DNA from 2 places in the Streptomyces formicae genome. Region 2 is predicted to be linked to the other one. Evidence: predicted binding sites of a transcription regulator. Region 2 holds the regulator's gene; the other holds the start of a gene.
What was found. Region 2 encodes HspR, which represses chaperone genes until heat shock. Its sites were predicted from a motif close to TTGAGNNNNNNNNNCTCAA; they were not measured.
Positions count from the first base shown of each region.

Region 1: the regulator HspR is predicted to act here: its motif matches at 1,765-1,783, upstream of lon (endopeptidase La).

Region 1 is NZ_CP022685.1:6,258,674-6,262,079, reverse strand. It holds gene lon (endopeptidase La) at 1-1,742, opposite strand, end outside; gene KY5_RS27540 (RNA polymerase sigma factor) at 1,909-2,493, shown strand; gene KY5_RS27535 (hypothetical protein) at 2,490-3,362, shown strand; gene KY5_RS27530 (ABC transporter ATP-binding protein) at 3,359-3,406, shown strand, end outside.
Region 2 is NZ_CP022685.1:4,999,975-5,003,380, reverse strand. It holds gene KY5_RS21525 (hypothetical protein) at 25-381, shown strand; gene KY5_RS21520 (hypothetical protein) at 406-951, opposite strand; gene KY5_RS21515 (heat shock protein transcriptional repressor HspR) at 1,050-1,514, opposite strand; gene dnaJ (molecular chaperone DnaJ) at 1,516-2,709, opposite strand; gene grpE (nucleotide exchange factor GrpE) at 2,752-3,406, opposite strand, start outside.

The sequences.
Region 1 (3,406 bases), 1.3 Mb from region 2:
AACGGCAGCTCCCGCTCGCCCAGTTCGTGCTGGGCAGCGATCTTGCGAAGCAGCCGTGCGACGGACCGCTCCAGGTTGCGTACGCCCGCTTCGCGCGTGTACTCACCGGCGAGCTTGCGCAGCGCGCTCTCGTCGAGGACCACCTCGTCCTCGTTCAGGCCCGCCCGCTCCAGCTGGCGCGTGAGCAGGTGGTCGCGGGCGATGACGACCTTCTCGTCCTCGGTGTAGCCGTCGAGCCTGACCAGCTCCATGCGGTCGAGCAGGGCCTCGGGGATGGCTTCGAGGACGTTGGCCGTGGCCAGGAAGACGACGTCGCTGAGGTCGAGTTCGACCTCCAGGTAGTGGTCGCGGAACGTGTGGTTCTGCGCCGGGTCGAGCACTTCGAGGAGGGCGGCGGCCGGGTCGCCCCTGAAGTCCGAGCCCACCTTGTCGATCTCGTCGAGGAGCACGACCGGGTTCATCGACCCGGCCTCCTTGATGGCCCGCACGATGCGTCCGGGCAGCGCCCCCACGTACGTACGACGGTGGCCGCGGATCTCCGCCTCGTCGCGCACGCCGCCGAGCGCGACCCGCACGAACTTGCGGCCCATGGCGTGCGCCACGGACTCGCCGAGCGAGGTCTTGCCGACGCCGGGCGGGCCCACCAGGGCGAGCACCGCGCCGCCGCGGCGTCCGCCGACGACGCCGAGGCCCCGGTCGGAGCGGCGCTTGCGCACCGCGAGGTACTCGGTGATGCGCTCCTTCACGTCCTGGAGCCCGGAGTGCTCGGCGTCGAGGACCTCCTGGGCGCCCTTGATGTCGTACGCGTCCTCGGTGCGCTCGTTCCAGGGCAGTTCGAGGACGGTGTCCAGCCAGGTCCTGATCCAGGAGCCCTCGGGCGACTGGTCGCTGGAGCGCTCCAGCTTGTCGACCTCCTTGAGGGCGGCCTCGCGGACCTTCTCGGGCAGGTCGGCGGCCTCGACGCGGGCGCGGTAGTCGTCGGACTCCTCGGCCGCGTCCTTGCTGTCGCCGTTGATCTCGCGCAGCTCCTTGCGCACGGCGTCCAGCTGGCGGCGGAGCAGGAACTCGCGCTGCTGCTTGTCCACGCCCTCCTGGACGTCCTTGGCGATGGTCTCGGCGACGTCCTGCTCGGCGAGGTGCTCGCGCAGCTGCGCGGTGGCGAGCTTGAGCCGGGCGACCGCGTCCTCGGTCTCCAGGAGCTCGATCTTCTGCTGGGTGGTGAGGAACGGCGAGTAGCCGGAGTTGTCGGCGAGCGCGGAGACGTCGTCGATCTGCGTGACGCGGTCGACGACCTGCCAGGCGCCGCGCTTCTTCAGCCAGCTGGTGGCGAGCGCCTTGTACTCCGTGACGAGCTCGGTGACGGCGCCGGGAAGCGGCTCGGGGACCGAGTCGTCGAGCCGCAGGCCCTCCACCCAGAGCGCGGCACCGGGCCCGGTCGTGCCCGCACCGATGCGGACGCGGCCCCGGCCGCGGATGAGCGCGCCCGGGTCACCGTCCGAGAGCCTGCCCACCTGCTCGACGGTGCCGAGCACGCCCGTCGACGCGTACGTCCCGTCGATGCGCGGAACAAGCAGCACCTTGGGCTTGCTGTCGCCACTGGACCGCGCGGCGGCCTGTGCCGCCTCCACGGCGGCGCGCACGTCGGCGTCGGACAGGTCGAACGGCACGACCATGCCGGGCAGGACGACCTCGTCGTCGAGCGGCAGCACGGGCAGAGTGAGCGGTGTGGACGTCGAAGCCATGATCTCCCCTTCGGCATTCAAGTTGAGCTATACCGACTCAATGCTTATGAGCTTCGGGATGTTCCCCGGGGCGCGTTCGCTGTGAGCGATCAGCGAAATCTCCTCCGCGACGGGCGGCGGTCCGCTCCCGTGAACCGCCGGGCGGCGAACGCCCGATAGGGAGGGCGTGAGACTGTTCCGCCCCATGGGGGCCGACCGCGACGACGACGCGGCGCTGCTGCGGTCCGTCGCCGAGGGCGACGCGCAGGCGCTCGCCGCGCTCTACGACCGGCACGCCGGATGGCTGTACGCGCGCCTCGCGCGGCGCTGCGGCGACCCCGACGTCGTACGCGAGGTACTCCAGGACACCTTCATGACCGTGTGGCGGTCGGCGGGCTCGCACCGGGGCGGGGAGGCGGGCGGCTGGCTGTGGGTGATCGCGGCGCGCCGCCTGGTGGACGCGCGGCGCGCACAGCCGCGGACGCCCTCGGCCCTCGCCCAGCCCCCCGCGCTCGCGCCCTCCGCCGAGGAACACGTGCTGGCCGGGCTGGAGTACGCGGACGTGGGCACCGCGCTCGACCGGATCTCCCCCGAGCTGCGCGAGGTGCTGCGCGCCACGGTCGTCGACGGCCTGACCACCCGCGAGGCCGCGCACCTGCTCGGGATACCCGAGGGCACGGTCAAGACCAGGGCCATGCGGGCCCGCCGCGAGCTGCGCGAAGCCCTGGCCCACCTCGCCTCCGGCGGCGATGCCCTGGGAGGACTGACATGACGACGACCTGGCACGTGACGGCCGCGAACGCGGCCCGGTACGCGGCGGGCGACCTGCCCGACACCGACGCGTGGTCACTGGAGAAGCACGTGGAGGTCTGCGGCCGCTGCGCGCCCCTGGTGACCGGCGCGGTCCGCCGTGGGCCCTCGGGCCCGGACCTGGCGGCCGTCAGGGGGGCGGTGCTCTCGGCGGTACAGGGGTCCGCCGAGAGCCCGGCCCCCTCCCCCCTCCCCGGCTCCTGGCAGGTGTTCCGGGCCGTGGGGCCCGCGCTGCGGGGGCCCTGGCTCGTCGCGCTCGTGACGGTGTGCGCGGGGGCCGTCGGGCTGGCGTACGCGACGGGGTTCCACGGAGCGCGCACCCTGCTGCTCGCGCTCTCCCCCGTCCTGCCGCTCGTGGGCGTCGCCGTCTCCTACGGTCCGCACGCCGATCCCGTGCACGAGCTCGCCGCCTCCACCCCGTCGGGCGGCCTCCGGCTGCTCCTGACCAGGACCCTCGCCGTGCTCGCCGTGAGCCTGCCGCTGCTCACCGCCGCCGGTGCCGCGGCGCCCGGCACGGGCGGCGCACCGGGTCCCGCCGCCTGGCTGCTGCCGGGGCTCGCCCTGACGGTGGCCGCCCTGGTGCTCGGTTCGTACGTGGGCTGCCGCGCCGCCACCGCGACGGTCGCCGCCGGGTGGCTCCTCGCGGTGCTCGCCCCGGTGCTCGCCGGGCCCGACGGCGGGACCGGGGTGCTCCCCGTCACCGCACTGAACCGGCAACTCGCCCAGTACCTCGCGGGCCCCGGAGCCCAGAGCTGCTGGGCCGCCGCGGCCGTCCTCGGCGCGGCCCTGCTCGCCCTGCGCCGCCACTCCTTCGACCTGGAGAAGCCGTGAACCACCCCGCCCCCGGCGCGGCCCGCGTCACCGGACTCACCGTC
Region 2 (3,406 bases):
GACCCCGCTCACACGAGGAGAGAGATGGCCGACGAAACCTCCCGAGCCACCGTCAGCGGTGACGGCAGCGGTGACGGCAGCGACAGCGAGTTCCAGCGGATCCGCTATCTCGGCCCTTATTTACTGTTCGTCACCGCCAACGCCGGGACCAGTCGCGTTTCCCTCTCGGAGAGGCCGTTCGTCTTCTGGGTCTTCGTCGCGTGCGCCGTGCTCGGTGTCGTGACGACCGTCGCGTGCTTGAAGAGCATGAAGAACAGCCGCACCTCCCGCGGTGACGGGCAGAGGCAGCACCGTCCGGCGTACTGGCCGGACTTCTGGGGCACCCTTCTCGTGCTCTACGCGCTCTACGTCACCGGTTCGGTCATCAACCACGCTACGTAGCCGCCCTCACGCCCCGCCGAGGCGCTACACCTCCAGCCACGCCGCCAGCAACTCCTCCCGCCGAGCCGCCCGAGGCGAGCCCCCCTCATGCCCCCGCCCCCACTCCGCCATCGCCGCCAACGTCGTGTGGAGCGTCGCCGCCCCCTCCGTCATGCGGCTGAGCAGCGCGCGCGAGAGGTCGTACTCGGTCTGCGAGTAGCCCGACGCCGCCGCCGTGTACGCCGTGAGTTCGACGTCGGCCACGGCCTCCGCGTCGGACGTCTCGTCGGACGTCTCGTCGGACGTCTCCGTGCGTATCCGTACCGTCATCGTCGGCGCCTCGTCCTCGCCGCCGAGGCCCAGCGTCAGGGCCATGTCGACCATCGTGCCCAGGTGGAGCTTGAGGGACTTCACGGGGACGTTCTCGACCGTCAGTTCGTGGATGTCGTCCCAGAGCCAGAACGCGGACTGCTTGTCGCCCAGGGCCGTGACGCCCTCCGGGGAGAGGCGCACGCCGGGTGCCAGCCCGGACGGCTTCGCGCCCACGTACACATCGCCTTCGGCGATCCAGAAAAGACCCACCATGGCCATGGTCGGCTCAACTCCCCCACATAGCGGACAACACGCAGAACAGGGGCCGGAGGGTGGTCACCCTCCGGCCCCTGCTTCAGACTACGAAATCTGGAGAACTACTGCTCCGACGACCTCTTGGGCCGCCACACCACCAGCGCGCTCGTCTGCTGGACGTCCTGGTACGGGACCAGGTCGCGGCGGTACGAGGCATGCACCGCCGCCTCACGTTGCTGCATCGTGGCGGCGGCTCCCTCCACGGCCGCGGTCAGTTCCGCGACGCGCGACTGGAGCGCGGTGACCTGGTTCTCCAGCTCGATGATGCGCTTGATGCCGGCGAGGTTGATGCCCTCCTCCTGCGACAACTGCTGGACGGTGCGCAGCAGTTCGATGTCGCGGGCGGAGTAGCGCCTGCCCCGGCCCGCGGTGCGGTCCGGGGAGACCAGGCCCAGGCGGTCGTACTGGCGGAGCGTCTGGGGATGGAGGCCGCTCAGCTGGGCGGCCACCGAGATGACGTACACCGGCGTCTCGTCCGTGAGCTGATACGCCCTACTGAAACCGGGCTGTCGACGACGGCCGTCCATCTCATGCTCCCTTCGCGGCCTTGAACAGTTCTGCCCGCGGATCGTCGCCCGCAGTCGCCTTGCGGTAGGACTCCAGTGCTTCCTTCGCCTCGTCGGACAGCGACGTCGGTACCACGACGTCCACCGTCACGAGCAGGTCGCCGCGGGTACCGTCCTTGCGGACCGCTCCCTTGCCGCGCGCCCGCATCGTACGACCGTTGGGCGTGCCCGCGGGCAGCTTCAGCGTGACCGGCGGGCCGCCCAGGGTGGGCACCTTGACCTCGCCGCCCAGCGCGGCCTCCGCGTACGTCACGGGAACCGTGACCGTGAGGTTGTCGCCCTTGCGGCCGAAGACCGGGTGGGCCTCCACGTGCACGACGACGTACAGGTCGCCCGCCGGGCCGCCCCGTTCGCCGGGCGCGCCCTTGCCGCGCAGGCGGATGCGCTGTCCGTCCGAGACCCCGGCCGGGATCCGCACCTGCATCGTGCGCGACGACTTGGCGCGGCCCGAGCCGCCGCAGACCTCGCACGGGTCCTGGGCGATGAGCCCGCGGCCCTTGCAGTCCACGCACGGGTCGGTGAGGGAGAACCCTCCGCCGCCGCCCCGCGAGACCTGGCCGGTGCCGACGCACGTCGGGCACACGCGCGGCGTGCCGTTCTTGTCGCCGGTGCCCGAGCACGCCTTGCAGGGCGCCTGGGAGGACATGCGGAGCGGCACGGTCGCGCCGTCCACCGCCTCCGTGAAGTTCAGCGTGACCTCGGACTCGATGTCCTGGCCGCGCCTCGGCTGCGTACGCGTGCCGGTACCGGCACCTCCGCCGCCGCGGTTGAACAGGCCCCCGAAGACGTCACCGAGACCGCCCCCGAAGCCGCCGCCGGCCGCTCCTCCGCCGCCCGGGGCGTTGCCTCCGAAGAGGTCGCCCAGGTCGAAGTTGAACGAACCGCCGCCGGCTCCGGGACCCTGCCGGAATCCGCCGTTGCCGAAGAGAGCACGCGCTTCGTCGTACTCCTTGCGCTTCTTGGGATCGCCGAGGATGTCGTTCGCCTCGGAGATCTCCTTGAAGCGCTCCTCCGCCTTGGTGTTTCCCTTGTTGGCGTCCGGGTGGTTCTCGCGGGCGAGCTTCCGGTACGCCTTCTTGATCTCGGCTTCGGTGGCGTCCTTGGGGACGCCGAGGACCTTGTAGTAGTCCTTCTCGATGAAGTCCTTGGTGCTCATCCCCGACGTCCCTCCTCTCTGGTCAGTGCAACGTCAGTTACGTCAGCCCTCGTCCGGGCCACCGTTGTCCTTGTCCGCTGCCTCCGCCTGGTCGGCGTCGGCGTCGACCGTCTCGCCCTTGACCGTCTGCGCGCCCGGCTGCGGCTCCGCCACGGCAACGCGCGCGGGGCGGATGGTGCGCTCGCCGATCCGGTACCCGGGCTGCAGGATCGCGACGCAGGTCGTCTCGGTGACGTCCGGCGCGTACGAGTGCATCAGGGCCTCGTGGATCGTCGGGTCGAAGGGCTCGCCCTCCTTGCCGAACTGCTGGAGGCCCAGCTTGGCGACGACGGTCTCCAGGGACTCCGCCACCGACTTGAACCCGCCCACCAGTTCGCCGTGCTCACGGGCGCGGCCGACGTCGTCGAGGGTCGGGAGCAGCTCGCCCAGGAGGTTCGCCGCGGCGATCTCCTTGACGGTGACCTTGTCCCGCTCCACCCGACGGCGGTAGTTCTGGTACTCGGCCTGCAGCCGCTGGAGGTCCGCCGTGCGCTCGTTGAGCGCGGTGCGCACCTGGTCCAGCTGTGCGGTCAGGCCCACGTCCTGCGCGGACGTCTTGGTGCTTTCAGCGTCCCCGGCCGGGGCCGCCGGGCCCTCCTCGGTGGAGGGCTCGGCGGACTTCGGCGCGGCGTCATCGGGGGTGGCGCCGGAGGGGACG